DNA from 2 places in the Alishewanella sp. WH16-1 genome. Region 1 is predicted to be linked to the other one. Evidence: riboswitches for the same ligand, from Rfam matches in the RefSeq annotation. Region 1 holds a riboswitch; the other holds the start of a gene.
The links. A riboswitch is a leader RNA that binds a small molecule or an ion and turns the genes downstream of it on or off. The one in region 1 is predicted to bind cobalamin.

Region 1 (15,828 bases):
TGCCTGTGCGCCCTTTATGCACAGTGCCGAGCTGCCGACAGAACATGTCGCCCTGACCAGTGATAATCTGCGGGCAGCCATTTTAGCCAGCGGATCCATTCCAATGGTTTTAGAGCCTATTGAAAATATCTGCGATGCTAAACCCGGTCGCTATTTTGATGGCGGCATTACCGATTATCATTTTAATCAACGCTTTAGTGAAGACGGCCTGGTATTATATCCACATTTCTATCCCAACCTGACACCTGGCTGGTTTGATAAAGCCCTACCCTGGCGCCGGGTAAAACCCGAACTACTGCATAATGTGATTATTTTGTGCCCAAGCGACAGCTGGGTTCGCAGTTTGTCGTATGGCAAAATTCCGGATCGCAAAGACTTTAAACTACCGGATGCGCAGCGCATTGCCTATTGGCAGGAAGTACTGCAACGCTCACATGAGCTGGCCAGCGCTTTTGCCAGTGGGAATTATCAGCTAGAGTTACTCTAGAACGAACAAGGAAAGTGTAGCTATGCCCATGTTAATCCGCGTCTTCATGCTTAGCGCGCTACTATTGCCGCTTGGCGGCTGTACTGCAATCGGAATGTTGGCTGATAGCCAGTTAGGTGAGCATCAAAACCAGACTGTCGATCCGGCAAAACCATTACAACGAGAGAGTAATCCAATGATCTTGACGGAACTCGGCATGGCAGTGGATGCGACCGTTGTGTCCGGCATCAAAAAAGTCGTCGGCGCCAAGCCGGACAAACCGCAAGAAATTTGCCGTAAAAGAAATAATATTACCGAGTGTCGCCAAGTCGCTAATGCTGAGGACGACTTACTACATTAACCCCGCTCGCGATAGGCTTGTAGCTGACGGCATAACTGCTCGGCGGCGTCCAGGATCCGTGGTGTCGCCCGATATAATTGATTGGCATCCAGGGTAATAAAGGCCTGCTGCCGCACGGCTGGCAGGCTCTGATAACGCTGCCAGAAAGCCGATGACGGCGCCACCGCATCGCGGCTGGCCTGAATAATTACCGTCGGTTGCCGAGCCAGTACTTGTTCTAATGCCACCTGTGGATAATCAGTTTTCGCATCTGCAAAGATGTTAGCGGCCGCGCAAAGCTGCATCACCTGTGCTGGCCAGGCATGATTGGCCACCGTTAACAACGGCTCTGTGCCCATAGCAAAGAACGCCGCTAGCGGTGGTGCCTGCTGATAGATTTGCTGTAATTGCTGATAACGCTGCCGGAACAGCCTGGCCTGTTGTGCGCCCTGCTCTGGTACACCCAATACCACCGCTAACTGCTGTAACTCGCTGGCAATATCGTCCAGTAACACCGGCTCAGAATAGAAAATCGTAATGCCAAACTGCTGCAAGCGTTGCAAATCTGCTTCCGGGTTGCCCCCGCGCCAGGCTAACACCAAGTCGGGCTGCAGCGCCAGGATCGCTTCAACATTCAGTGCCCCGAACGTATTAAAGGATGGCAGATGTTGTGCATCTTCCGGGTAATCGGAGTAATCACTGACCGCCACCAAACGATCGCCGGCACCGAGTAAAAATACCCACTCCGTCAGATGCGGGGTCAGGGTGATTACTCGCTGAGGTGTGGCTGCGGCGGCGCAAGCACTCAGCAATACCAGGGCGACAATAATCAGCTTTCGCATCTTACCAATCCAGGCCGCGCTGCGCTTTGACGCCATTGTCAAACGCATGCTTAACCACCTGCACTTCGCTTACCGTGTCGGCCAGTTCAATTAACCGTCGGTGACAAGCCCGCCCGGTGATCACAACGTGCTGTTTCGCGGGCCGCTGTAATAGCGCCTGCTCAATGCGCTCTAATGGCAAATAATGGAAGGTCAGCATATAGGTGAGTTCGTCTAACAACACCAAATCGATACTGTCATCGGCCAAAAAACGTTCTGCCTCCAGCCAGGCGCGCTCGGCAGCAGCCATATCTGCGGCCCGGTCCTGGGTATCCCAGGTAAAGCCGGTGGCCATCACCGCAAATTCAACCCCATGTTGCTGCAGCAAATTACGCTCACCGCAATCCCAGCTCCCTTTAATAAATTGCACCACCGCCGCGGTTAAACCATGACCGACGGCCCGGGCGACGGTACCAAAACCTGCGGTCGACTTGCCTTTGCCATTCCCGGTTAACACCAGAATCAGGCCTTTTTCAATGGTGGCTCTCGCGACAGCCGCATCAACCTGCGCTTTTAAGCGTTGTTGTCTGGCCTGATGTTGCTGTTGTTTTAATTGTTCGGACATGACTCCATCCTCTGTTAAACCCATTGCCGTAGCACTTAAAGCCGTCGCCGCAGCAACATTAAGAAAAAGATACTGCCAATGACAGAGGTGATAACCCCCAGCGGAATTTCCTGTTGCGCCAGCACACTTCGCGCCAGATTATCCACCCACAGCATAAAACAGGCACCGAGTAACGCTGAACCGAGCAGCAGCGGCAACGCGGTCACCCCAAATAACGCCCGCACCATATGGGGTACCAATAAGCCTACAAAGGCAATACCACCGCACTGTGACACGATCACGGCGCTAACCAGAGCGGTGCTAATCAGCAATAGCAGACGCAGACGCTGCGGCCGGATCCCCAAACTGCGGGCGCTGGTATCCGACAGTAACAAGGCATCCAGCTGCCGGCGTAATGCCACGGCCAGCAGCAAGAGCGCCATCACCGGCGGGGCAATCAACGTCAGGCTTTGCCAGCTACTGCGGCTTAAACTGCCCATTAGCCAAAAAATCACCTTATTGGCAGCAAAGGGCTCGGCAAAATACAAAATAAAACTGCTAATGGCACTGAGCATAAAGGACACGGCAACACCGGCCAGCAACGTGACTTCAATCCGTTGCCGGCCCTGCCCAAACGCGACGGCTAAAACTAAAGCAATGGCCAAGATGGCACCGGCAAAAGCCCCCAGCGCCATACTCAGTTGCTGCTCAGGCAGCACAATACTGACAATAGTTGCACCGAGCGCGGCACCGGCCATCAAACCAAATAAGTAGGGATCCGCCAAGGGATTACGGCTGGCATTTTGTAACACGGCACCGCTCACTGCCAACCCGGCCCCGACCAACAAGGCAGTCAAAATCCGCGGCAAACGTAATTGCCAGATAATGGTTTCAGCCAGCGGCTGTTCACCATTAAGCTGCAATGCAGCAAAGAGTACAGGCCAGCTTAAGTCAGCACTACCCAGTAACAAGCTGACGAGCACACTACCCAGCAGCAAGCTTGCCAGCACAGCCAGTGCCAATGGATATTGGCCCGCCCAGCGACTCACTTTGCCACCTGTGGACTGATAAAGTTGACCTGCCACCAGCCATACTGTGGATGGCGACTGACCTCGACTGGCAATTCAAACACTTCACTTAGCAGCACCGGTTGCAACACCTGCTCCACACTGCCGAAGGCTTTCAGTTGCCCTTGCTGCAACAGCAGCAGTTTATGGCAGTAACGGGCAGCTAGGTTGAGATCATGCAGCGCACAGATCACGGTTTTGTTGAGGCTCAACAACAACTGTAATAACTGATGTTGGTATTTGACATCCAGATGGTTGGTCGGCTCGTCCAGCAGTAACACTCTGGCTTGCTGCACCAAAGCCCGCGCCAGTGTCAACCGCTGCCACTCGCCACCCGACAGCGTATCCGAGCGTTGTTGTTGTTTAGCCAACAAACCGGTGTGTTGCAGCGCCAGTTCTACTTGCTGTTTGTCATGATCATTATCTGCTTCAAACCAGTGCTTGTGCGGCAGCAGCCCCATGGCCGCCACCTGATAGCAGCTGAGTCCGGGTAAGGGCGGATTATGTTGCGGTAAGAAGGCTAATTGCTGTGCGAGTTGCCGCGGTGGATAGCTGTGCAGTGGCTTACCCGCGAACTGCACTTTGCCGTGACTGGGCGCCGGACAACCACTTAACAGCGACAACAAGGAGCTTTTACCCGCGCCGTTAGGACCGATAATGCCAATTAATTCCCCGGCAGGCAGACTACAGCTGATACCCTGCAGCACCAGGCTCGCCGCACCATGGCTGGACGACGGGTAACTGAGACTAACCTGATCAAGGGTAAAAATTGCGCTCACGCTGCTGTCCAGATGCAATATTAATGGCAGCAGCCAAGCCTCCACCGACTGGCAGAGTAACAGGCGCTACCGTGTCTTCCCGCACGGGCGTTTTCACTCTTTCGCAAAAGAGCGTTCAGTGTCTGGCAGGTCTCCTGACTTAACGCGATAACCCACAACCACCTTCCCGTAATCAAGACTGATACAGTGGTATTAGCTGCAGCGCGTTTCACAGTTGCGGGTACAGTTCAGGTTTTACACCTGATTCCCTTTTCAAGCATCTTGCTCACCAGAGCAGGTCGCATTCTAACAGCTCGGGGCGATAACAACCAGTTTAGGCTGTTAATAAAATGCGGCAAAAAGTTCAGCTTCGGCTAAGCTAAAATTGTCCGTTATCGAGGAGCCGCTTATGACAATCAGAGTGTTAGCGCTATGCGGTAGCTTGCGCGCCAAATCAACTAACCGTGGTTTAGTGCGCTATGCGCAGGCACATGCACCAGCAGGTATGAAAATTCATGTTGCAGATTTATTGGATGTACCGTTTTATAATGCCGACTTAGCGGCTAAACCCGCTGCCGTCGACACCTTGCTACAGGAATTTGCCGCGGCTGATGCGCTACTGCTGGCCTGTCCTGAGTATAATTACTCCTTAGCACCCGCCTTAAAAAATGCCTTGGATTGGGCATCCAGAGAGCCGGATAATTATTTGCTACGCGGTAAAGCCGTTGCCATCATGGGGTCCGCCGGCGGTATGGGTAGTTCGCGCGCCCAATATCACCTGCGGCAAGTCTGCGTGTATCTGGACTTACACCCGTTAAATAAGCCTGAGGTATTCGCTAACGCTTTTAGTGGTGCCTTTGATCATGACGGTGATCTGATTGATGACAAAATCCAGGAAAATGTGCGGCTGTTATTGCTGGCGTTGGCAGACTGGCATCGCCTGCTGCGTGGTGGCCGCGGATAATCAACCCGGAACCGGCCTGCCGACGACAGACTTATTCAGTTAACGGCGCACCTGGTTGCGCCCCAATAAGGATACTAGAATTCAGGATGAAATGGCTGTTGGTATTACTCTCCTTACTCAGTGTCACCACTTACCCGCAACCCCAACGCTGGCAGGAATCCCCTTTGCAATTCAGACAAGCGCTGGGGTCCCCAGCCTCGTTGTATAGTCAGGCGCTGCTGAGTGAAGCGTATCATCGCTTAGGTATCAGGGTAGAGTTTATCGAGGTTCCTTTTGGTCGTAGCCTGCTTGAATCAAATAAAGGTGAGCTGGCTGGCGAGCTGGCGCGGGTTCTCCGAGTAACGGAACGCTATCCGGCGCTGCTGCCGGTGCCCTATGTGCTGTTTGATACCGATGTCTTTTTATATGTCAATCAGCAGCGCTGCGCCGGCTGTCAGTTACAGCAAGTGCAAAGTCTGGCCTATGTCCGCGGTGCCATGGTGGTGGAAGAGATTTTGCGGACCTTACCGGCGTCGCGTCAGGTGATCAGCACCGGCAGTTTGGAGGCCACGAAGAATTTGTTTTTAACCGGTAAGGTTGATGGCGTGGTCTTCGCAGCCTATCAGTTAGACGCCAGCACCGGTTTTCCGATTGCTGAACAACGCTTACAAAGCCTGCCGGATTATCATCTGTTACATCAAAGCCACCAGGCGTTAATCCCGGAATTAACCGCGATGTTATATCAGCTGGAGCGCGAGGGCTTTGCCGAGCGACTCAGGTTACGCTTCGGCGTTGCGACGCCGAAACGTCAGTTGTCACGCAATGAAAAGCCCTTTGCGGAGTATTAAAAACCCCGCTAACGCAGAGCGGGGTTTGCTACTTTTAATAGTGGCTTAACGGGTATATTTGTCCAGCCACTGGAACACTTCGTTATACCAGCGCACCCGGTTATCCGGCTTCAGGATCCAGTGATTCTCATCCGGGAAAATGACCAGGCGCGAGTCAATACCCTTGCGCTGCAAGTTGGTAAAGGCGCCTAAGCCTTGCACATAAGGTACCCGATAGTCTTTCAGCCCATGGATCACCAGCATCGGCGTTTGCCATTTATCGGCATGCGCCGCCGGATTAAACTTCTGATAATCCGACTCCGGATTCCAGGCCGGGCCACCTAAGTCAAACTCCGGGAACCAAAGCTCTTCGGTGCTGCCGTAGAAGCTTGGCATATCATATAAACCGGCATGATTGACCAGACACTTAAAGCCATCCGGCCAGTTACCAGCAATCCAGTTCATCATAAAGCCGCCATAAGAGGCGCCGAGCGCACAGGCACGGTTGCCGTCAATCCACGGATAAGCTTGCACCACATGCGCAAAGCCTTTTTGTAAATCAACCAGCGGCTTGCCACCCCAGTCACGGCTAATCGAGTCGGTAAAGGCCTGACCATAGCCGGTAGAGCCATGGAAATCGACCATCACCACGGCATAGCCTTTGGCAGCATACAGCTGGGCATTCCAACGCTCGTTAAACATATTGCCAAAGCTACCCTGCGGGCCGCCATGCACTAAAAACGCCATCGGGTATTTTTTGTTTGGCTCAAAGTTCCAGGGTTTTACCAGATAACCATAGACGGTGGCATCTTCAGCGCCTTTAAAGCTGAATTGCTCAAAGTCACCAAACTGAATGCCTTCGGCCCATTTGGCATTTACCTGAGTTAATTGCTGCGGCTGCGAGCCATCCGCATTAGTCTGGAAAATCTCGGCCGGCATATTCAGCCGGTGATTGGTAAACACCAGTTTATCGGCGCCAACCTGCAGGTTTCCGGCATAGCCATCGCCGTATAACTTAATCTGATCGCCAAAGCTGGTGTTAATGGCATAGATACTGTACTGACCAAGATCCTGGGTGGTGGCGTAGATAGTGCGGTTATCCAGCCCAAAGTAGAAATCAGAAATCGAACGGTCCCAGTTTGGCGCCACTTCTTTTTTCTCGCCGGTAATCAGATCCAGCAACATCAGGCCAAAGCGATCGGCCTCAGCACCCGGCTTTTTCATCGCCAGATAGGCCAGAAAACGGCCATCATTCGAGAACTTCGGCTTGGCATCCCAGGCCGGATTATCGGCCGTCAGATTGACCTTCTCACCACCATTAATCGATACCTGAAACAAATCGAAGTTAGTGTGCCAGGCTTGATCGTTCGCCGGGATCTTGGCACTGAATACCAGCTGTTGATTATCCGGCGTAAAGGCCACTTCACTGATACCAGCGATATTGGTATTCCAATCAGCCATCAGGTTTTTCGCATCGGTAACAGGGGCATCACCCAGCACCGCTACGTGCAGATGTTCACGATACTGATCCAGCCAGTGATCCCAGTGCCGTACCATCAACTGGTCATAGGCCAGCGCCGTATCTTTGCGCTCAGCTTCTTTGGCTTTAGCATCCAGCGTACATTGCAGCGTCTGACAACCGGGTTTCACCGTTAAACTCAGCGCCAGGGTTTTGCCATCGCTAGCCAGTTTAAAGCCGTTAATTGGTAAAGGTAGCCGGGTCACCTGCCGGGCTTCGCCCCCGTCCAGTGCCAGTTGCCACAGCTGGGGGCTGCCAGTGCGGTTGGCTAAAAAGAAAATACTCTTGCCATCCGGATGCCACTGCACCGCGCTTTCGCGGCTACTGTTCTCGGTTAACCGCCGCACCTGACGCTCATCACCCAAGGTCATTAAATATAAATCATGGCTGGTATCAGCCGGCGCAAAGCCGCCGTTTGTCTGACTGTAAACCAGCGCGCGGCCATCCGGCGACAAGGCCAGATTACCAACTTTATTATGTTGATTCAGATGTTCGACCGTCAGTGGTCCCTTGGCCAGCGCACCAGCACTGAAAAGTGCTAACGCCACTAAACTCAAATGTTTCATGGTTCCCCCAGTTAGTAAAAAGCCGCAGTCATCGCTGCGGCCTTGTTAGAATCAGGCTTTCAGTTTGGCATCCAGCTCAGCAATATTGGCTTTCCAGATCGCCGGGCCCTGCTTATGCACGTTATTACCGTTGCTGTCCACCGCTACGGTTACCGGCATATCTTCGACTTCAAACTCATAGATCGCTTCCATCCCCAGATCGGCAAAGGCCACAACCCGGGCTTTCTTAATGGCTTTCGACACCAGATAAGCGGCGCCGCCCACGGCCATCAGATAAACAGCTTTATGCTGTTTGATACTCTCAACCGTTTGATCACCGCGCTCGGATTTACCAATCATGCCCAGCAGACCAGTTTGCGACAACATCATATCGGTAAACTTATCCATCCGGGTCGCGGTTGTCGGGCCGGCCGGGCCTACTACTTCATCACGAACGGCATCAACCGGGCCAACGTAATAGATAAATTTATTTTTCAGATCCACGCCCTGCGGTAAACCTTCGCCTTTATTCAGCATATCAGCAATGCGTTTGTGCGCCGCATCACGGCCGGTTAACATCTTACCGCTTAACAGCACAGTTTCACCGGCTTGCCAGCTTTGTACATCCTCTGGCGTTACGGTATCCAGATTGACCCGGCGCACATTGCTACCTAGCTCCCAGGTCACCTGCGGCCAGTCTTCCAGTTTTGGTGGCGTAATATCGGCCGGGCCAGAACCATCTAAATGGAAATGCACATGGCGGGTGGCGGCACAGTTCGGGATCATCACCACCGGCAACGAGGCGGCATGAGTCGGTACCGATTTGATTTTGACATCGACCACCGTGGTTAAGCCACCCAAGCCCTGGGCGCCAATACCCAGTTTATTGACTTTCTCATATAACTCTAACCGCAGTTTTTCTTCCGCGTTTTGCGGCCCTCTGGCCAGCAGCTCCTGAATATCCACCGGCTCCATCAGCGATTCTTTCGCCAGCACCGCGGCTTTTTCCGCTGTACCGCCAATACCGATGCCGAGCATGCCCGGCGGACACCAGCCCGCACCCATTTTTGGCAAGGTTTCCAGCACCCAATCGACAATCGAATCGGACGGATTCAACATTGCCATCTTGGTTTTATTTTCTGAGCCACCGCCTTTGGCGGCAATCATCACCTCAACATGATGGCCAGGCACCAGATCAATATGCACTACCGCTGGCGTATTATCCTTGGTGTTTTTGCGTAAGCCAGCCGGATCGGCAACAATAGAGGCCCGCAGCGGGTTATCCGGGTTCATATAAGCACGGCGGGTGCCTTCATCCACCATTTGCTGCACCGTCAGATCCGTTTTATCCCATTTCACATCCATGCCAATCTTAACGAAGCAGGTAACAATACCGGTATCCTGACAGATTGGACGATGGCCCTCTGCTGACATCCGCGAGTTAATCAGAATTTGGGCAATGGCATCTTTTGCGGCCTGGTTTTGCTCTTTGTGATAAGCCACTTCCAGTGCCTGAATAAAATCCAGCGGGTGATAATAGGAAATGTACTGCAGCGCATCTTCGATGCTGTCAATAAAATCTTGTTGGCGAATAACCGTCATGCTTGCCCTTCCTCTGTCGCCCAAGCGGCGAGACATTTAACTATTAGTGTAGGTGCTGGTATGATAACGCGCATCCCCAACAGCGGCTAGTCCAAATCATGCAGCAGTATCTGATATACGACGCCAAATCTGAACCTGAATTTTCTCTGCTGGAGTTGTTTGCTCATTTTGCCAGCCAGCCCTGGTCAATGTTGCTTGACTCGGCAGACGCCAGTCACCCGAACAGCCGCTATCAAATTATGGTAGCTGAACCGGTAGCGACCCTGCACTGTCAGGCCGGTGTCACTATTCTGACCGATGAGCACGGCAGCCATCATTACACAGCTGATCCCTTTAAGGTATTAGACTGTGCGCTAAAGCGTTACTTCCCCGAGCAGCGCCACAGTGATTTACCTTTCGTTGGCGGAGCCCTGGGTTATTTTAGCTATGATTTGGGCCGTTATCTGGAGCGCTTACCGTCAGAGGCCAGCGCCGATTTAGCACTACCCGATATGGCGCTGGGTTTATATCACTGGGCGCTGATTTATGATCAGCAGCAGAAGCAGCTTTGGTACACCGATTACCGGCAAGATGCCGAGCGCCACTGGCATCAGCTGCAGCAAAAATTACACCCGGAGCCCCCCCAGCAACAGTGCTTTAGCCTGCAAAGCGACTGGCAAGCCAATATGACACCGCAAGAATATCAGCAGAAATTTGCCCGGGTGCAGGAAGAGCTAAAAAGCGGTAACTGTTACCAGATTAATCTGGCGCAACGTTTTAGCGCAGCTTATCAGGGCGACGAATGGCTGGCCTACCTGCAGCTGCGCCAGAAAAATACCGCGCCGTTTTCGGCCTTTATCCGGCTTCCGGCAGCGGCAGTGCTCAGTATCTCGCCGGAGCGATTTTTACTGCTAAAAGACGGCCAGATTGAGACCAAACCGATTAAAGGCACCCGGCCTCGCGGTTTTTGTGCCGAAACTGACCAGATTGAAGCCGATACCCTGCGCAGTTCCACTAAAGATCGCGCTGAAAATGTGATGATTGTCGACCTGCTACGTAACGATCTGGGTAAAGTGTGTCAGCCGGGCTCGGTTGAGGTGCCGGAATTATTTGCCATTGAAAGCTTTCCGGCCGTGCATCATCTGGTTAGTACTGTTACCGGCACTCTGGCGCCTCCGAATAGCGCCTGTGATTTGCTGCGGGCAGCCTTTCCCGGTGGCTCGATTACCGGCGCCCCGAAAATCAGTGCCATGCAGTTAATTGAACAATTAGAGCCGCACCGGCGCAGTGTCTACTGCGGCGCTATTGGCTATATCAGTAGCACCGGTCAGATGGATACCAATATCGCGATCCGTACTCTGGTATGTGAACAGGGACAAATTCATTGCTGGGCCGGCGGTGGTCTGGTGGCGGATTCAAAGGTGGACAGCGAGTATCAGGAAACGCTGGATAAGGTGGCGAAAATCCTGCCGGTGTTAAGCGCCATGCAGCCAGATTAGACAGCGGAGCGCCGATGCAGCTACAGCAACTTGTCAGCCACTTTATCCTCAGACCACTACCACAGCAGAGCCCGCTGCCTGTGGCAGGCCTCAGGCAAAGCGCGGTACTGGTGCCACTGGTCTATTCTGCTGATAAGTTGAACATCTTGTTTACCCGCCGTGCCCTCACCTTGGCGCATCATCCCGGGCAAATCAGCTTTCCAGGCGGCATGCTGGAACCCGGCGAGAGCGCTGCTGATGCAGCGCTGCGCGAAACCGCAGAAGAAATTGGCATTAGCGCGGTGCATATCCGCTTGCTCGGTGCTTTACGCGCGCACAATACGCTGACCGGTTTTCAAATTCAGCCCTACCTGGGCTTAATGCACGCCGGTCAGAATTACCAGCTGTCCAGCGAGGAGGTCAGTGAAGTATTTGAAGTACCCTTAAGTTTTTTTCTACCGCCACAACACCGTTTACAACTGACGGTGCCACTGCACGGTAAGTCACGACAGATCCATTTTATGCCCTATCAGGATAAACTGATTTGGGGTGCCACGGCGGCCATTATTCAACAGCTAGTCACGCACGTCTCGTAACGCGAACTGTATACAAAACGTTACGCCTGCACCGCCATTTCTGGCCGTTAAGCCCGCTACCACTGGTACTGAACAGACCTGTGCAGCGCTTACAGTTATGCTGGCTATCCGCTACAATGGCGCCATTAAGAATGGTGTTAACCCTACACTGTCTTTGCCAAGCAAAGCTTTCAGCGCTTGGCAGAGCAGCGAACAATAGAAAAGTATAATAATTATGATAATCAGTGCATTTGATATGTTTAGTATTGGTATTGGCCCCTCCAGTTCCCACACGGTGGGCCCGATGCGTGCGGCAAAGAAATTTACGGAGCAGTTGCAACAACAGCAACTGTTAAGCCGTTGTGATAGCGTAAAAGTGGAATTATTCGGCTCGCTGGGCCAAACCGGTATTGGTCACGGCACTGGCAAGGCGGTGATTCTGGGCTTGTCCGGCTACTTGCCGGAAAGTGTCGACCCGGATGCGGTAGAAGGCATTCTACGCCAGGTGCATGACAGCCAAAAGTTACAATTGGCGCAGCAACACGCGGTGAATTTCCCGCGTGATGGCGCCATTGTGTTCCACCGCCGGAAAACGCTGAAAGAGCATTCCAATGGCATGGAGCTGATTGCTTATGACAGCGAGAAAAACGTACTGCTAAGCGAAGTCTACTTCTCCATTGGTGGCGGTTTTATCGTGAAAGCCGAAGATTTTGCCAAAGAAAAAGAAGCGGCCAGTCAGTTTGCCGCCGCTAACCCACCACCCTACCCATTTGAATCCGGCGCAGAGTTATTGGCGCTCTGTAAAGAGCATGGCCTGTCGATTTCGGGTTTGATGCATGAAAACGAAAGAGTGCTGCGCAGCAGTGCGCAAATTGAAAGTGAGCTGAATAATATCTGGCTGACCATGCGCGCCTGTATTGAGCGCGGTATTCGCACCGAGGGCATTTTACCCGGCGGCTTAAAAGTAAAACGCCGCGCCCCGGCCTTACATAAAAAGCTGATGGCGGAGAAAAGTGCCGATCCACTGCAGGTAATGGACTGGGTCAATCTGTTTGCGCTGGCCGTAAACGAAGAAAACGCCGCTGGCGGCCGGGTCGTTACTGCGCCGACTAACGGTGCTGCCGGTATTATTCCGGCGGTATTAATGTACTACGACAAATTTATTCAGCCGGTCAGTCCGGAAATCGCCAGCCGCTATCTGTTAACCGCGGCCGCCATTGGTATTTTGTATAAGAAAAATGCCTCTATCTCCGGCGCCGAAGTCGGTTGTCAGGGCGAGGTTGGCGTAGCCTGCTCAATGGCCGCAGCGGCACTTACCGAAATTCTTGGTGGTAGCCCGCAGCATGTTGAGAACGCGGCCGAGATTGGCATGGAGCATAACCTGGGGCTAACCTGTGATCCGGTTGGCGGTTTAGTGCAGGTGCCTTGTATTGAACGCAATGCCATGGGTTCAATTAAAGCCATTAACGCCTCACGACTGGCGCTGCGTGGCAGTGGCGATCACAAAGTATCGCTGGATAAGGTGATTAAAACCATGTGGGATACCGGTAAGGATATGCAGACCAAGTACAAAGAAACCTCACGCGGTGGTCTGGCGGTAAATATTATCGAGTGTTAATGTGCTGCAGCATTATGGGTACCGGCTAGCCGGCCGGTGCCAGACCATCTTCATCAGTAAGCGGAAAATCAACCAGTTCCGCTTGCTGATAATCCTGCAGTAGTTGCTCCGCTTGCTCTGCCTGCTCATCGGCGACAAACACATTGGCAAAACCCAGTGCTGCCAAATCCCCTACCGCACCTTGCAGATAGTGACCGCCGACATAGGTCTCAACGCCCTGGCTGTTTAACATACCGGCAATAATATGAGCTTCCAATATATCGTTGGCACGAAAGATAATTTTCATAAGGAACTCTTTTTTCTTTCAGCTTAGCTGAAAAACCAGTAAGCCACCAGTGCCGCCGCACTGCAGTAAAACAGCATCGGCCACAGGGTGTAGCGGATAATCTCGCCCTCGCGGCCATGTAAATTCACTACGCTGGCCGCCGCTACCACATTGACCACACAAATCATATTACCGGCATTGGCACCGAGCATTTGCAGTGCCAGCACCAGAGACTGCGGCAGTTCCGCCTGCAGTGCCATCTGCTGCTGAAAACTGCCAAACATCAGATTAGAGAAGGTGGCGGAGCCGGCAATAAAGGACCCCAAGGCGCCAACAATGGCGGCAAAACCCAGCCAATAGTCTGCCAGGTGTGCCGCCGCCAATTCAGCCAGCGCCAGCGGCATTGCCGGTAAACCGGCGCTGTTAACCTCAGAATGCAGAAAAATCCGTACCATCGGCACCGCCGCACCGAGCGCAATACAGGACGGTAATAACATCTGGCTGCTTTGGCTCAGCGCCTGACGCAGCACCTTAAACTTGCAGCGAAATAGCCAAAGTGCCAGCAAGGCCGTCAGCAGAAAGACGCTACCAGGTAAATATAGCGGCGCCACGCTAACACTAAGCTCAGAGCCTAAAATCTGCTGCCATTGCCAATTTAGTCCCCGTAACGCAGCTTTGAAAGGTAGCTCCGGTATCCGGGTTAACACCAGTAATGCAGCAACCAACGCATAGGGCAACCAGGCTTGCCAAAGCGGGATCTGGGCGCTTTGCGCGGTAATCTCAGGCTTGTGTTCTGTAGCTGGCAGAGTGTTTTCAGCTGCCACAGGCTTTGGCACTAACCAGCCCCGCCTTGCAGCCGTTGCCGTTAGCGCCAGCCCCAATAAGGCACCCAGTACAGAGGGAAACTCCGGACCAAGCAACCAGGTGACCAGCCAGGCCGGTAGGGTAAAGGCAAAGCCGGCGAGTAAGGCAAAGGGCGTCGCAGCCAAGCCATAACGCCAGTTGGCTTGAGCGCTGAAATAACGGCTGTACAGCAGTACCATCAGCAGAGGTAAAAAACTGGCGACAAAGAGATCAATACTGATTGCCAGCAGTGCCGTTTGTTGCAGCTCTGCCGCGCTGATCCCAGGTACACCCTGTGCCAACCCGACCAGCACCGGCGTTCCAACGGCACCAAAGGACACTGCCGCCGAATCCGCGACCAGTGCCAGCACTACAGCCGAGAGCGGAGTAAAGCCCAGCGCCACTAATAAGGGCGCCACGATCGCCGCCGGGGTACCAAAACCGGCCGCCCCCTCCAGAAAGCCAACAAAGAGCCAACCGATAATCAACAGCTGGACTCTTTTGTCGGCAGAAAGCCGGGCAAAGCCTTGTTTAATTACCTCCATGGCGCCGGATAACAGCAAGACCTTTAACAGCACCAAAGCGCCGAAGATAATCCACAGAATAGTGGCAGCGATCACCAGGCCTTCCAGGGTGGCGGCCGTTAAGTGTAATAGCGGTACCTGCCATACCAGCAGAGCTAATAGCGCAGATAACAGTAAACTCAATGGCATCGCCTGCCGGGCCGGCAGGCGCAATAATACCAGTAGGATAAAAACGCTGAACAGCGGCATTGCCGCTGTCAGCAGTTGTAACAAGGTCATTATTTTACGTTGATCGGATTTAGTTCCGCCATCTCCGCTCCGGGGCTATCGCTTGTTGGCAGCGTTGGTTTCAGCGCAAACTCATCGGCTACGCCAAAACGCTCTGCTTTACTACTCGTCGGCAACATCGCCAGGCATAACACTATCAGATAACCCAGCAGCGGGATCGCTAACAGCAGCAACCACCAGCCAGATAAGTTCGCATCATGTAAACGACGACTCATGGCAGCGATCGTCGGAATACTGATAGCAATCGCATAAGCCAGCGGCACAAACTTTAATACGCTCAACCAGGAGTAACCCAACCAGCTTGCCCAGGGTAAAGCAGTAAACACCATTACCAGACCAAACAATACCAGCACTTTCAGGGTCCAAAAGGTCCAAAACCGTGCCTGATTATCACGGCCTTTGTACTGTAAATAATTTTTCAGCACAAAGCTAAAACTCTGGATGGCGCGGGGCATAAACTTCTTCACGTCTTCCAACATCACATACAGCGCCGGGATCAGCACCAGGGTAATCACGGTTGCAAACAAGATACCGAATGCCAGCGATACCGCCATCGGGATCACGATTTTTGCCTGCAAACTACGCTCCAGCACAATAGGTGCCAAACCGACGAAGGTCGTTAATGACGTCAGTAAAATTGCCCGAAACCGCTGGGTACCGGCCTGAACCACAGCTTGCTTGATCGCCACGCCTTCGGCTCGGGCCCGGTTAACAAAGTCCACCATAATCAGACTGTCGTTTACCACCACCCCGGCCAGAGCCACTA
Region 2 (15,828 bases), on a different contig from region 1:
CATTAAGTACTTATTGGCCTGTAACTCCCCCTGACAATTAAAGGCTGAGTACTGAGCAATATTGCAATGAATATCGCCGGCGGCTTTCAGCACTGTGCTGTACTCGGCTTCAGCGGTACCCGGATTATTTAACTGATGGCCAATAATCGAACCCATTACAGTGATATCGCCACCGGCTTCAATCAAGGCGCCTTCCATTACCCCTTTTACAAAAACATTGCCGCCTGCCACCACTTTCATGCCGGAGATCACGTTACCGTTAATTACGACTGAGCCTTTAAAAATAATATGTCCGGACGCTAAATCGACATTTTTGACGGTAAACACATCGTCCACAGTCGCCCCATTATCGATGGCCCGAGGCAAGCCATCTTGCGCCGCCAAAAGTAAATCTGCGTCGGCCGGACTCAACTCAACACCTGCCGCAAGTTGCCACTCAATGGCCACACCGGGTGTGGGTGCCGTGATCACGCCTGTCACATCCACACCGGCCTCGCCGGCAGTTGGCGGATGCCGGCGCATCAACGGCTGGCCTTTGGCAACCGATGGAATAGCACCAAAATCACGCAAGTCGGCTTTAGCCTCCGATTCCACCAGTGGTTGGTTGCGTCGCCGCACCATGTCAGGAATCAAGGGTTCAAACCAGGAGTTCTTACCATCTTTTACCTGTCGGCCCTGCGCGATATCAATTTTTAAGCGGCTGCCAGGCTCAGCCCGGCTGGCTTGCTGCACCAGTTGAATTATTTGTTCTTTATTAAAACCAAAAATAATCCCGAACTGCTGTGCGGCCTTCACTAACTCATTGGCAGAGATTGGATTACCACCCCAGGCTGCGGTAATAATCGCCCAGGCGGTCATTTTATCATCGGAGAGTTCAAAGCTAAGTTGAGCGGCCCGTTTTTCGGCCAGTGGATAGCTCAATACCTTAGCACGCTCGGCCAGGGTTAAGGCTTTGACTTTTTGCTGTAACTGCTGGTATTCCACCAGCAAATTTTCTAATTGATTTTGCAGTAAAAAGCAGCGACCAAAACCAGCATCTTGTAACCCTTGCTTGATCGTCGCCGCATTAAGTGGTTCGGCAGTAACCGGCACTTTGATTATAATATTGTTATTGTGCTCAGCGAATTCCATGGTGCAGTCCCATTACTTCAGGGGAATCACAGAACATGACGCACCGGGACCTGTACCCGGTAATTTGCAAGAAGCTGGAGGCATAACCAGGTTCATCGCAGCATCAACCAACATTCTGTGTAATTTAACTGCTAATGAACCAAAAATTCATTGGAAAGGCAAGCGCTGTTTCTGCTTCGGGCGGCGATAACAGCGGAATACCCCAAAAGAATTCAGATATAGTTATCCTGATGTACCCGGATAAACATATCAGTACCTCTTTTAGTGAAGTCTACCTTGTACTCTTTATTATTCAGCGCCTGAATAAACAGCAGGGTTTTGGTCTCGCCGAAGACGTCAACGCTCGAGACATCAACCAGCTCCAGATAACGCTCTTTTGCTTCCAGCTTACTGGCCGGCACCTCGTCAGTGAACTCTTTTACACCATGCCGTGTAACGATTAAAGGTGGATCAATATCATCATTGATGATAATCAGATCCAACTTTTTATTCTTATGAATGATGGTGTTCCGGCCGCTTACCAGAAAAGCTTTTTCATAATTATTCATTACTGCTCTGCCACGTGACTAATTTAAGCGTATTATGATACAGGCCTTCCTGACTGTCTAGTTTGGATCTTGCAGCTGCGTCAGACGCTGTTTATTAATCGCCCGACACCAGCTTTCCGCCTGCTCCGGCGCGACATTAACCGGTACCATCAACTCCAGTCCGGTCGCGGCAGCTAACCGCAGCATCCGCTGCGCGAACACCGCCTTAACACCCTCATAGACCGCGACGGACGTTTTATACTGGTCTTTTTCGCGCAATAACTCCGTTGCGCATTGGCCGCTGCCGCAACTTTGACGCACGGCTTCCAGATAAAGCGGCCGTTGCTCTGTCATAATTTTCACTGCCAACCGCACCGGCAAGCCGGTGAGCAGGGCGTCAATATTGGTTACTTTAAAACCAATATAGGCAAGCGATTTACCCTCCATACTCGGTACCGCACAGTAACTAAACGCCGACCAGGGTAAACACCAACTGCCGCTACGATGCTGATAACGTACACCTTCAGCATCACACACCAGACTGTATTTCGGCTCAGCGAGTTTAGCCCAGCCCAGAAACAGCCCCAGCAAGGCGGCAATATACGCAATCGCGAGGATGGCGGTAAATTGCTGCGCCAAAAAGGCGGTGTAAAGCAACAAGCCAAGCAGTAATACCGCTGAGGCGATTAGCAAACGTGCACCGCCACTGCTGGCAGAGCCGGAGAAGGCCAAAGCTGACATCTAAATTCCTCTGCAAAAAGACCGGAAACACCATACGGTCATCTATTAATGGCAGATTAGCACAAAGTCAGCGCGGCTTCAGCTCCCGGCTTAGCGCCTGATACGACCAATACCCTGATGACTGCGATAACAGGAAATCTGAATTGGCTTTATTTCCATACAATAGCAGGAGTTGATTTTTTGGTTAATTTTGGAGTTCCCTTGGCGCCTTTACATTCTCGTTTGATTTGGTTCATTTTGCTGGCACTACTCTGTTTTGTTGGCTTTCTGTACTGGCAATCACAACAAAGTACCGAAAATGGTCGCGGCCCGGGCGGCGCAATCGCCGTAAAAACGGCCACAGTGCAAAGCCGGGCGATGAGCCGCGAAGTCAGCGCTATCGGTACGGGTATTGCCAATAATTCTATTCAGTTAATCGCACCCAGCAGTGAATTTTTAGTCGAATTGAATGTGAACGAAGGTAAAAAGGTCGCCCAGGGCGAGGTGATAGCCCGTTTAAATGATGTGCAGCAAAAAGCCCGGGTAGCAGAGTTAGAAGCGGTACTGAGTGAGCAAAAACGTCAACTGGACCGCTTAAAGAATCTGGCAACAACCCAGGCTACGGCACAATCTCTTCTTGACGAGCAACAAACCCGGGTGAACAGCACCCTGGCCCAGCTTGATACCGCCCGTAAGCAGTTACAGGATATGACCATCCGCGCCCCCTTTACCGGCCACCTCGGTTTACGTCAGGTTAGCCGGGGCGCCTATATTAATGCTGGCACCGTGATTACCACACTGGATGATATGCAGCAGCTGCGGGTTCAGTTTAGTATTGCCGAGCGTTATCTGGCTGAGGTAGCAGTGGGTATGCCCGTTACGGTAACTAACATCGCTTATGGCAATATTCCGTTTAAAGGAACGGTTTCGGCGATTGATACCCGCCTTGATCCGGTAACCCGCTCGGTGACAGTACACGGCATCATCGAAAACGAAAGTTTAAAACTGCGGCCCGGTATGCTGCTAAATGTCCGCTTGCAATTGGAAAACCGTGAGGTAGTGCAGGTATCAGAAAAAGCCCTGGTGCCGCAGCAAAACCGCCAATATGTATTTGTGGTTGACGCCGATAATAGGGTAACGCAAAAAGAAGTCGAAATTGGTCAACGTATTCCGGGCTGGGTGGAAGTGGTTACCGGTCTGGATGTCGGCGACGAAATTATTGTTGAGGGTGTGCAAAAAGTGCGTACCGGCGTGACCATCAGTAAAGTTGGGAGCTGAGTATGTGGTTATCTGATACCTCAGTAAAACGCCCGGTCTTTGCGACCGTTGTCAACCTGCTGCTGGTGATCTTTGGTATTGTTTGCTTCAGCATGTTGCCGCTGCGCGAATACCCGGATATCGACTCGCCAATCGTCAGTATTAATACCAACTATCCTGGGGCTTCGGCCGAGATTGTCGAAACCAAAATTACCCAAATGCTGGAAGACCGCATCAGCGGGGTAGAAGGCATTAAAAGTATCAACTCCAGCAGCCGCAACGGCCGCTCCAGCATCACCATCGAGTTTAATGTCGAGCGCGATATCGATGCAGCAGCGAATGATGTGCGTGAGCGGGTGTCCCGCGCCTTAAATAACCTGCCGGATCAGGCCGATCCGCCGGAAGTATTCAAGGCGAATGCCGATGAAGATACTATCGCCTGGTTCCTGCTTAACAGCGACAATATGACTACGCTGGAACTTACCGACTACGCCAACCGTTATATCGCTGAGCGTTTTTCAGTGGTCGATGGTGTAGCCCGTTTACAATTCGGCGGCGCCCGGGATTATGCGATGCGGATCTGGCTGGACCGTGATGCCATGGCGGCTCGCGGTGTTACCGTGCAGGACGTAGAAGCCGTATTACGCGCAGAAAACGTGGAGTTACCAGCGGGTAATATTAAATCTTTTGAGCGGGACTTTACGGTGCGGGTGGAACGTTCGTTCCGCAGCCAACAGGATTTTGAGCGCTTGGTGGTTAAACGCGGTGCCAACAACTACTTAGTGCGCTTATCTGAAATTGCCGATGTGATGCTGGCGGCAGAGGATGAAGAAGGCGAATTCCGTAGCGACGGGAAAAACATTCTCGGTATCGGTATTATCAAGCAATCTAAGGCCAATACGCTGGAGGTAGTGCGTAACGCCCGCGCTGAAATGGAGCGGATTAAAGCCAATCTGCCACCAGGCCTGACTATTGAACCTGGCTATGACTCTTCGGTCTTTATCGCCGAATCGATTAAAGAGGTTTATAACACCCTGGGGATTGCTATGTGCATGGTGATCCTGGTGATCTTCCTGTTTTTAGGGAATATTCGGGCAACTTTTATTCCAGCAATTACCGTACCCGTGGCTTTAGTGGCAGCAGTTACTGTGCTGTTTGCGCTCGATTTTTCGATTAACCTGCTTACCTTATTGGCCATGGTACTGGCTATCGGCCTGGTGGTCGATGACTCCATAGTGGTACTGGAAAATATTTACCGGCGGATTGAGCAAGGTGAAGCTCCGCTGCTGGCTGCTTATCGCGGTGCCCGCGAAGTGGGTTTTGCGGTTGTCGCGACCACGCTGGTATTAATCTCCGTCTTTGTCCCGCTGGTTTTTATGCAAGGCCAGCTTGGTAAACTGTTCACCGAGTTTGCCCTGGCGGTAGCAGCTGCTGTTGCGTTCTCCAGCGTGGTTGCCCTAACGCTATCGCCGATGCTCTGTTCGAAACTACTCACCCACCGCAAACGGGAGAGTAAGTTAGGCACCTGGTTACATCAGGCCTTTGCCAAACTGGAAGAGGCTTACAAAAGACAGTTGGCGGTTGTCTGTAACACCCGCTGGCCGGTTGTGATCGTTGTTGTACTGTGTTTTCTCGGCAGTTATCAGGTTTTCCGTTTACTGCCCAGCGAACTGGCACCACAGGAAGATCGCGGCACCTTCTTTGTGATGATGAGCCCGGCCGAAGGCGCCAGTTATGCCAGTAACAGCAGAAACATGCGGCTGATTGAAGATATTCTCACCCCTTACTATCAGGATGGCCAGCTGACCCGCATGTTAATCCGGGTGCCGGGCTGGGGTAATAGCGGCGGTATTGCTATCGTAGGTACCGAAAACTGGTATAACGGTAAACGCCGTACTCAGGATCTGGTGACAGAAATCGGCGGTAAGATTAATGAATTACCAGACGTCCGTGCTTTTACCTTTATGCGTGGCGGCCTGGGTGGTGGCGGCGGTGGTAACAGACCGATCCAGTTCGTTATTCAAGGCAATACCTATGCTGAGTTAGCGCAATGGCGGGATATTATCCTGACCAAGGCAGCAGAAAATCCAAACTTACTGATGCTGGACCATGACTATAAAGAAACCGTGCCACAGGTACTGATCGATATCAATATCGACCGGGCCGGTGATCTCGGTATCTCTGTCGGCGCCATCGGCCGCGCGCTGGAAGCCATGCTCGGTGGCCGGCGGGTTACGACTTTCCTTGACCGCGGCCGTGAATATGATGTGATTATTGAAGGTCTGGACGACGATTTCCGGGCACCCAGTAAAATCAGTAATGTTTATATTCGTTCTGATAACAGCGGTGAGCTGATTCCACTGGATAACCTGGTGACCTTACGCGAGGAAGCAACAGCGTCCAGTTTAAACCGCTATAACCGGATGCGAGCCATTACCATTACCGGTGGTTTGGCGCCGGGTTACAGCCTGGGTGAAGCCCTGGAATATCTGAACAATATCGTGCGTACCGAAATTGATGCACCGGTTGGTATCGATTATAAAGGGGAATCACTGCTATTCCAGGAAAGTGGTAAATCGACAGCGCTGGTGTTTATTCTGGCACTGGTCATTACCTATCTGGTACTGGCCGCGCAGTTTGAGAGCTTTATCCACCCGCTGGTCATTATGATTACCGTGCCATTGGGGCTGATTGGCGCCCTGTCCGGACTCTATTTCTCTGGCATGACGTTGAACATTTACAGTCAGATTGGCATGGTGATGTTGATTGGCCTGGTCGCGAAAAACGGTATCTTGATTGTCGAGTTCGCTAACCAGCTACGGGATGCCGGTATTGCCTTTGAAGAGGCGGTAAAACGCGCGGCGGCACAACGCTTACGCCCTATTGTGATGACCGCTTTTACCACTGTCATGAGTAGCCTGCCATTAGTACTGGCAACCGGACCTGGTTCCGAGAGCCGGATGGTGATCGGTATGGTGATCCTGTCAGGTGTGGCCTTTGCAACCTTACTCACTATTTATGTGGTGCCGGTAATGTATATCGCACTGGCCCGTAACACCGGTTCGCCACAGGCGCTTAGCCGAGAGTTAGCACGCCTTGAGCAGGAAAACCCGAACGAACACGCACACGATGAGGTGGTGCCTGTGGAGCCAAACAAGCCATAAGCGACACCCGTTCGTGTTAACACCCTAATGAAAAACGGAGGCCGCAGCCTCCGTTTTCATTATCTCCTGCCAAAACAGCTAAACGTAACGATGCTATTGCGTTGTCATCAGCCAGCATCTAAAAAGCTAATACCTTGCCATCCCAGTTAACTAATAAGCCAGTCTCTGCCTCACTAACAGCGCGAATCGTCGCCAGTAAATAGCCGGCTGTATCGGCGGGCGTTTTTAGTTGCCCTGCCGGCAAATTTTGCTGAAAAGGTGCCGACAGCGGGCTATCCGTCGTACCGGGGTGCAAACTAAATAACACCGCGCTTTTGTTAAAGCGGCCTAATTCAATACTGCTGCATTTTACCAGCATATTCAGTGCCGCTTTTGCCATCCGGTAACTGTACCAGCCACCGAGGCGGTTATCACTGATACTGCCCACTTTAGCACTCAGCACCGCCACTTTAATACCAGGCTGTTTCTGCAGCCAAGGCAGTAGCGCTTGCAGATAAAATGCCACGCTAAATAAGTTCACTTCCAGGCTTTGCTGCAAGCTTTGCCGGGTTAGCTGCTTCAGGCTTTTTTCCGGCAGCATACCGGCACCATGCAACCAGCCCTGACAGAGCACTACGGCCGTCACGCCCTGACTAAACACCTGCTGCAACACCGCGGTTAGTTCCGGTGACACCTCAGCGCCATTATCGGCAGGTGTGGCTGACTGATACCAGCTAAGTTGCGGCTGTGGCGCAGGCGCGGCCTGCCGACTGATTGCTGAGACCCGGTGTCCCTCAGCCAGTAATTGTTGAATTAAGCCCTGCGCGATGCCGCCGGCGGCACCAATGATTAACCAATGTTCAGCCATAGGTAAGTTGCTCCGCAATGTCGATACCACTTAACCAGGCATTCTCTACCCGGCCACCTTTAGTCCAGTCACCAGCCAGCCATAAGCCCTGGCTTAATGCCTGTGTTGCTGTGGCCTGACTGGCGGGATTAATTTGTGCGTAGCGCCAGCGATGGCAAAGTATCGATTTGCTGCTGATATCAGCTGATAAAATCTGGGCTAGACAGGTCACAGCGCTTTGCTGCCAGAAGCTATCGTCTTGCTCCAGATGCTGCTGACTAAATGCCGGCGTAAAATGCACTAACCAGCTTTCACTGTGCATGCGCCCTGGCTTGCTGTTTTGCCGGCTCAGCCAACTCACCGGCAAGGCTGGATCTTTAACAAAGATGCCGCCGGCCGGCACGCCACTTGGTGCCACCAGTTCAATATTCACCGCCCAGCAGGGGATCAGGCTGGCAGTCGGCAAGGATGCCGCCAGCTCTGCTGGCAGCATAGCCGCCGCCTGGGCCGGAGGAATACTTAACACCACCGCTGAAAACGGGCCAAGTTGCCGCGCCTGGCTATCAGTAAGCCACCAGCCCGCTGCGTCGTATTGTAGCTTGGTCAATTGCCACTGGTACTGTACGTTAAGCCCCATTGCCAGCTGTTTTACTGGGCTGTGCATCGCCGGCACGCCAATAAACCGGTATTGCGAGTCTGGAGATGGCTGTAACTTACCCTGCTGATATTGCCAGACGGGTGCTAACCAGGGGGCAACCACGCCTTGCTGCTGCCAGTGTTGCACCTGTTTGATAAAACGTGGCTCCCGGGCAGTAAAATATTGCGCGCCCAAATCCAGATACCCATGCGTCGTGCGCTTACTGGTCATGCGCCCTCCCGGGCCGCGCGCCTTATCAAACACCTCCACCACCATGCCAAGCTCTGTCAGCCGCTTGGCACAGGCCAAGCCCGCTATCCCTGCCCCTACTACTGCAACCTTCATTCTTTACTCACTTATGTTAATCTGGCTTGCTGCAGCTTACGTTTAACCTGCAACAGACGATCAGGAGAACATCATGACCGAACAACTTGCCACCTTCGGCGCCGGCTGCTTTTGGTGCCTGGAAGCCGCGTTAAATGAAACGGCTGGCGTAACCGAAGCATTAAGCGGCTATATGGGCGGTCATACCGCTAACCCCGATTATCAGAGTGTCTGTAGCGGCCAAACGGGGCATGCTGAAGTGGTGCAGGTTCGGTTTGATCCCGCTCTGATTAGTTTTGCAGAGCTTTGTCAGATCTTCTTTGCCTTACATGATCCGACGCAACTTAACCGTCAGGGTAATGATATTGGCAGCCAGTACCGCTCGGTTATTTTTTATCATGATCAGCAACAGCGGCAGCAAGCGCAAAGCTTTATCGCGGAATTAAGCCGGGCACAGGTTTTTAGTGATAGCATCGTCACTGAATTAAGCCCTGCCAGTCAGTTTTATCCGGCCGAAGCCTATCATCAGGGCTATTACCGGCAGCACCCGACTCAGGGCTATTGCCATTGGATCATTACGCCTAAGATGCAGCAATTCCGGCAGCAATTTAAAGCGCGGTTAAAATAAACGGCGAGCCGCCTGCGCCGCCCGCCGTTTATCAAATTAGCCAACATCCTGCCTTGCCGCTTTAAAAAGCGCGGTAATTCAGGTTTAAACCAAAGGTCAGGCCGGCGGTGTTGTAACCATCGCTGCTTTGATAATTTTTATCCAGCAGGTTATCGATATTCGCCCGCACCGTGAGTTTTGAACTCAGCGGATAAGCTGCGCCCAGCCCCCACAGCGTATAACCACCAAGATAACTACGACTGGCGTAGGGCCCCTGAAAACTCTCACTCTGGTAACTGGCACTTAGGTAAGTGCTAAGCTGCCGCCATTGGTATTCCAAACGCCAATTGAGGTTATGCTTTGGCCGTCTCGGTAGTGGCTCGCTGGTGAGCTGATTCTCCGTGTCCAAAAAGGTATAGGCAAACTGTTGCCGTAACTGGGCTAAGGTCACATCCACCTGCAGCTCGGCACCGGTGATCCGCGCCTGACTAATATTCTCCGGCAAATAGGTCGCCAGGTTAAACTGGATCAGATCGCTGACATCGCGGGCAAACCAGGCCAGTTGCACACTGCCATTATCAGTGTAGTAACTTAACGCCAGCTCATCGGCGATGGCCCGTTCCGGTGCCAACTCCGGGTTGGCACTACCCGGATAATACAGATCATTAAAGGTTGGCGCTTTAAAAGCTGCCCCGCGGCTGGCGCGAACTAGCCAGCCATCAGCAAACTGATAGCCTGCCGCCACTTGCCAGGTATTATTACCGCCATAACGCTGGTTTAGATCGCGTCTGGCCGAGCCTTCCAGCAGCCAGCCAGCCTGTTGCCAGTTCAAACCGCTAAATAATGCCCGGTTGATGCGGCTCTGCTCCAGATACGGCACAGCAGAACGGTCGACCTGTTCAGCATACCAATTGACGCCGCCGTGCCACTGTAGCTGCTCAGTCAGACTCAGCGAGCTCTGATAACTAAACTCATCCCGTTCAGTAATAAAAGGGCTGCGCGAAGCCGGGCCATAGCTGGTATCCTGATCGTAAATACGGCTCAGCTGCGCCTGCTGTTGCCAGCGCGCGCCATCATGCTGCCACCCCAGACGGTAACTGCGCTGCAGTACGGCACTCTGATCTTCAGTGCCCCAACCGGTATCAAATTCGGTGTTACCACTATTGATATCGGCTTGCGCCTGTAGGGTGCCAAAGGATGTTTGATAAGTGGCCGCAAACTTAGCAAAACGCTGCTGATAGCCATCGCGATCCGGATCTAAATCTTCTCGTACGTTAAAACCATCAGCGCGGCTATAGCCCAGAGATGCATTAAGTTGCAGCCGGTCTTGCTGCCAACCGGTACTCAAATCAGCCCCCGCCTGGCCATAACTACCAAGATTAGCATTAAGCTCAGCACCGGCACTTTGCCGGGTAGTAATAGCGATAACGCCGGCTAACGCATCCGCACCATACCAGGCGGCGCGTGGTCCGCGGATTACCTCAATCCGCTCGACCAGTTCAAGCGGCACCAGTGCCAGCGCTTTATAGCCATTGGTAGCCGCCCCGGCGCGAATACCATCGATCAACACCAGCGTATGACCGGTGTTACCGCCACGTAAATAAAGGCCACTATTCTGGCCACGACCACCGTCCCGGGAAAGTTGAACGCCCGGTAGTTGCGCTAACAAAGCGGGGAGATCGCGGGCCTGCCGTGCTTGAATATCTGCTAGCTCCAGCACCGTAACACTGGCTAGGACTTCACTTTCCGACATAGGCGTATGGCTGGCATAGACACTGATCCGTTCTACCGGCTCTGTCGCTACCGCCATAGCAGACGATGCAAGCATTAAGCTTGCCCAACTGAATTTAAACATAGTCACTCCACACAGTGCCCACCGCACTGTGAATCAGGTTAGGGGAATTTTCAGGCCGGTCTCCGGGCTTGTTACCTGGTAGCACAGGGCTACCGTCTATTTCGCCTTCCCATCTGAGCGCCTGTAGTAAGCGACTTATGACAGTGGCATCTGAAATAAACACAGTAAGTTACCGTTGCGGGGGCAGCTCTGGTGTTACACCAGATTCCCGTTTAACCTTGCCTGGCTGGCAAAGCACCTGAAAACAAAACGGCTTTTACCCTAAGATAAAAGCCGTGGCAGTTTACGCTTCTGCGCCAGATTGTCAACAGACATCTGGAAGTCTAGTTAATCGCGAAAATTAGTAAATTGAAACGCCTGTTCCAGCTCGGCGCCGCGTACCAGCGCAATCACTTCTTGCAAATCATCGCGTTTTTTACCGGTCACCCGGACTTGCTCGCCCTGAATAGACGCCTGCACCTTGGCTTTGCTGTCTTTAATCAGCTTTACCAACTTTTTCGCCATTTCAGTTTCAATACCTTGCAGCAGATTTAACGCCTTACTACAGGTCTTGCCGGAGAAACTGACACTGCCCTCTTTAAAGGAGCGGATATCAATGCCGCGCTTTACCGCCTTGGTCAGGAAAATCTCGACCATTTGTTGTAACTGGAATTCTGCTTCAGCCGTTAGCGTGACGATTTTATCCTTCAACGCAAACTCGGCGGTAATACCACGAAAATCAAAGCGGGTTTGCAGTTCCCGGTTGGCGTTATCAACGGCATTCAGCACTTCTTGCTGATCCACTTCTGAGACAATATCAAAGGACGGCATCTTGTTCTCCTATAAGCTGTTTGCTGGTGATTATACCCAGAAAACTGCTACAATCCGAGCGACTTTCGCGGAGGTTGTATCGTGCCCCAAGCTTTTTATCGTGTACTGTGCTGGTTTGTCTTACTGTTATCGACCTTCGGTTTTCTGGCAGAACTTAGTGGTCATCGCATTGGCGTCGGTGTTGCTAACCTCGACAAGCTGGCGCATTTTCTGATCTTCCTTGTACTCAGCTGGTTGTTTTTTAAAGGTTTCCGGCCGGTTTTCTGGAAGTTACTGCTGTTTTTAGGCATTTATGGCGCCCTGATTGAGGTGGTGCAGGAATACTTTACCCGCCGCCACGGTGACGTCTGGGACTGGGTAGCCGATATGGCCGGCGTCCTGACCTTCTATCTTGGCCGTAAACTCTGGCATTTATGGCGTCCGCGCAACCGCAGTGCAGCATAGTTGGCCAGGGCGCCATCGGCTTACTGGCAGCTAGCCGACTCCAACTGGCTGGTTGGGCGGTTGATCTGTGGTTGCGTCAGCCAAACCCGCTTCGGATCGATTTTCAGCCATTACAAGGTCCTGGCCAAAGCTTAAACTTTGCTGCCTGCCAGCGACCGGCAGAGCTGTTGTTTATTCCGGTTAAAGCCTATGCCGCTTTACCGTGTTTACAACAGCTGCAGCCACTTCTGCAGCCCGGCACTCAAATCGTGATTAGCCATAATGGCATGCCGGATCTGGCAACTTTACAACGTCATGTTACTGTCAATCAGGGTTTATGGTTTCTCAGCACCAGTCAGGCAGCAATGCGCACCGCCACAGGTGTCAGGCATACCGGTGCCGGTAGCAGTGTGCTGGCAGCGCTAAATGACACTGCCCTGAGCAGCCAGCCCAAGGTCGAACCCTGGCTGAATACGGCGCTTGGGCCACTGACCATCACCGCAGATATTCAACCGGCACTCTGGCGCAAACTGGCTATCAATGCCGCTATTAATCCCCTTACCGCTATTCATGGCATTAACAATGGCGCTTTGGCGGCGGCGGAATTCCAGGCTCAGCTCGAAGCGATAGTCAGCGAAGTCTGTTTGGTGGCCGCAGCCGAGGGCATGCACCTGCCACTTGCAGAGACGCTGCAGCAGGTGCAGCAAGTGATAGCAGCCACCGCCGCGAATTACTCATCCATGTTACAGGACGTCAGAGTAGGCCGGCGCACTGAGCTGGCAGCGATCACTGGCTACATAGTCAACACGGCAGCACGGCATGGTTTAGCCGTGCCGGCAAATCAGGCGTTGTGGCAAGCGCTGGCAAGCACCGCTTAGGGGCGATAAACTGCCACATTCTGATAGCCCTGCTCCTGGAGCAGTAGCGCTTGCAAACGGCTCATCACGCCGCGATCGCAATAGCAGTAATACTGCTTGCTCTGATCCAATTGTGGGAACTGCGTTGCCAGTCGGAAGAACGGGATTTCCAAAACCTGATGACTGTGCAGCTGTAAAGGTCGGCTCTCGGTTTCATCCGGGGCGCGAATATCCAGCACGACCGCATCCACCGGCAGCACCTCTTCAACCGCTACCGTACGGGCCTGTTGCTCGGCCTGATATTCTACGGTGCGGATATCCAGCACCTTAGCCTCCTGAACGACACGCTGCAGAATAGTACTGTCAAAGGCGGCTTCGGTGGCTTCAACTTCTGCCAGTACCGCATTCACCGTCGGGCTTTTGGAAATCACGCCACAGTATTCCGGCATAGTGCGGGCCAGCTCTTCCACGCCAATGTGCTTCGCCAGGTCGATAATCTCCTGCTTATCCTGATAAATCAGTGGCCGCAGGATCAAGGTATCGGTTACCCGATCAATTACCGCCAGATTAGCAATGGTCTGACTGGCAACCTGGCCAATACTCTCACCCGTCACCAGTGCTTTGATACCTAAATCTGCTGCTACCTGACTGGCCGCCCGCATCATCATCCGTTTTAACACTACGCCCATCAGACCAGATTCGACTTTCTCCAGAATCTCCGTCACCACAGGCGCGAAATCAACACTGACAAATTTTACCCGGTGCGACAGGCTGTATTTTTGCCACAGATAGAAGGCCATTTCCCGCACCCCGGCTTCATGCGCCGCACCACCCAGGTTAAAAAACAGGTAGTGGGTACGTAACCCCTTGCGGATCATCAGATAGCTGGCAACCGCCGAATCATAACCACCGGAGATCAGTGATAGCACGTCAGACTGTGATGGCAGCGGAAAGCCGCCCATACCAGCAAAGCTCTCGGTGACCAGCAGAAATTTATCCTGCTTAATTTCGAGCTTGATGGTCAGATCCGGCTTTTTTAACTGCACGCGGGCACTGGCCACGCGCTGATTCAGCCCGCCACCAATATAACGCTCCGCCTCCAGCGAGCTAAAACTGTGACTGCCCTGCCGCCGCACCCGGATACAAAAACTTTTGCCGGCCAGTTGCGGCTCATAGACAGCGGTAACCTGCTCAAACATGTCATGCAGATCGGAAAAACTGCGGGTTTGCATTTGTGAGAAACTGACAATGCCGGGAATACAGCTTAAACGCTCTATCATTTGGCTGCGCAGTTCAGGTTCAACCCTGCTGCTACGCACTGTCAGGTGATCAAAGTTATTTAATACCTCAACCTGCTCATCCAACTGTTTGAGGATCGTTTTCAGATTCCGTTCCAGCAGTAAGGTTTGGCGTTTGCGGACAGACTTACTTTTGATCGAGATTTCCGGATGCAGTTTGATGATAAATTCAAGCATGATTGACAGTCAGTAGCAAAAAAGGCGCGCATTATAGCGGAAAAGCCGGCAAACCGCTAACTCGCGGTCTGCCGTAACAGAACATGTTTAGCCGGGATTACTGATTGGCTCCAAACTGACGGGTTCCGACTCTTTGGGTTTGCCTTGCATAATCGCAATTTCTACACGGCGATTACGCCGCCGGTTCAATTCGCTGTCATTGGGGACCAGTGGCCGGGTATCAGCATGCCCCACTACCATCAAACGATTACGATCAAAACCAGGTGCCCTAACCAGTTCAGATGCAACCGATACTGCCCGCTTCGCCGACAGATCCCAGTTATTTAAATGCAGCTCATCAGCCACCTGAAAATCATCGGTATGACCGCTGACAGTAATCTCCCCCGGAATATCGACCAACATCCGGCCAATCTGTTGCACAATCGGCCGAAACCGCGGCTGTAAGAACGACGAGCCTGACGGGAAAGCGCCGTTCTCGCGAATACGGATAATAATCTGTTGTCCCAGCGATTCTAACTCGATAGCACCATCAACAATTTGTTGCTCTAACTCTTCCGCCAGCTTTTTAACCGTCTCATTGACTCTTTCCTGCGCCGCCTCTGCCAGCGCTTCGGCGACTTCCTGCTCCTCGGCATTTAACGCTGACTGACCACCGGTTTGATCTTCGCGTTGTTCTTGCCGACCACCGGCGGAGTCTTCCTCACCGGCCTGAAACTCGATCACCTGTTGTGTCATTTCCATGGTTTGTTGCTGGATGGTTTCAATTGGCGTCGGATCGGGTCGCCCCGGCCGGAATTCCATGGCAATCACACTGGTGCCTTTTGGAATATCGTCCACTTCAATTTTATTCTGTACGCCAAAGGCAAACTTCATCGAGCCGGCAATCTGCTTAAATTTCAGTACGTCCATCTCAGAAAACGCCAGCAACAACACAAAAAAGCACATCAACAGCGACATCAGATCGGCAAAAGTTGCCAGATAGGCAGGTGCCCCCGGTGGTGGACATTTGCATTCTTCTGGCATGTCACTCATGCGGCTTCTCCGGCAACTTCGCGTTTACCCTGCGCCAGATAATTACGCAAAATACCCTCGATCACTTTCGGGTTCTGGCCATCCTGAATGCCTAATACTGCATCCAGAATCAACATATTATTCAGTTTTTCCTGCTGGTTACGGATGGCTAATTTGTCCGCAATCGGAATCGCAATGACGTTA

Region 2: it holds a riboswitch for cobalamin, as region 1 does, so the genes downstream of both, AAY72_RS00450 (TonB-dependent receptor domain-containing protein) here and AAY72_RS00760 (ABC transporter ATP-binding protein) in region 1, are expected to answer to the same signal.

Annotation. Positions count from the first base shown of each region.
Region 1 is NZ_LCWL01000003.1:20,945-36,772, reverse strand. Features, by position in the region: gene AAY72_RS00785 (hypothetical protein) at 1-487, shown strand, start outside; gene AAY72_RS00780 (hypothetical protein) at 510-827, shown strand; gene btuF (vitamin B12 ABC transporter substrate-binding protein BtuF) at 824-1,696, opposite strand; gene cobO (cob(I)yrinic acid a,c-diamide adenosyltransferase) at 1,650-2,252, opposite strand; gene AAY72_RS00765 (iron ABC transporter permease) at 2,288-3,280, opposite strand; gene AAY72_RS00760 (ABC transporter ATP-binding protein) at 3,277-4,077, opposite strand; cobalamin riboswitch at 4,184-4,365, opposite strand; gene AAY72_RS00755 (NADPH-dependent FMN reductase) at 4,466-5,020, shown strand; gene AAY72_RS00750 (hypothetical protein) at 5,107-5,847, shown strand; gene AAY72_RS00745 (S9 family peptidase) at 5,893-7,911, opposite strand; gene AAY72_RS00740 (fumarate hydratase) at 7,963-9,492, opposite strand; gene pabB (aminodeoxychorismate synthase component I) at 9,591-10,970, shown strand; gene AAY72_RS00730 (CoA pyrophosphatase) at 10,985-11,545, shown strand; gene AAY72_RS00725 (L-serine ammonia-lyase) at 11,763-13,142, shown strand; gene AAY72_RS00720 (DUF2007 domain-containing protein) at 13,168-13,428, opposite strand; gene AAY72_RS00715 (L-lactate permease) at 13,452-15,053, opposite strand; gene AAY72_RS00710 (efflux RND transporter permease subunit) at 15,053-15,828, opposite strand, start outside.
Region 2 is NZ_LCWL01000001.1:81,846-97,673, forward strand. Features, by position in the region: gene AAY72_RS00410 (FapA family protein) at 1-1,131, opposite strand, end outside; gene AAY72_RS00415 (hypothetical protein) at 1,344-1,679, opposite strand; gene AAY72_RS00420 (DUF2982 domain-containing protein) at 1,737-2,399, opposite strand; gene AAY72_RS00425 (efflux RND transporter periplasmic adaptor subunit) at 2,601-3,656, shown strand; gene AAY72_RS00430 (efflux RND transporter permease subunit) at 3,659-6,799, shown strand; gene AAY72_RS00435 (SDR family NAD(P)-dependent oxidoreductase) at 6,918-7,646, opposite strand; gene AAY72_RS00440 (NAD(P)/FAD-dependent oxidoreductase) at 7,639-8,607, opposite strand; gene msrA (peptide-methionine (S)-S-oxide reductase MsrA) at 8,681-9,214, shown strand; gene AAY72_RS00450 (TonB-dependent receptor domain-containing protein) at 9,276-11,048, opposite strand; cobalamin riboswitch at 11,084-11,305, opposite strand; gene AAY72_RS00455 (YajQ family cyclic di-GMP-binding protein) at 11,376-11,858, opposite strand; gene AAY72_RS00460 (VanZ family protein) at 11,940-12,302, shown strand; gene AAY72_RS00465 (ketopantoate reductase family protein) at 12,272-13,159, shown strand; gene thiI (tRNA uracil 4-sulfurtransferase ThiI) at 13,156-14,613, opposite strand; gene AAY72_RS00475 (flagellar motor protein MotB) at 14,701-15,645, opposite strand; gene pomA (flagellar motor protein PomA) at 15,642-15,828, opposite strand, start outside.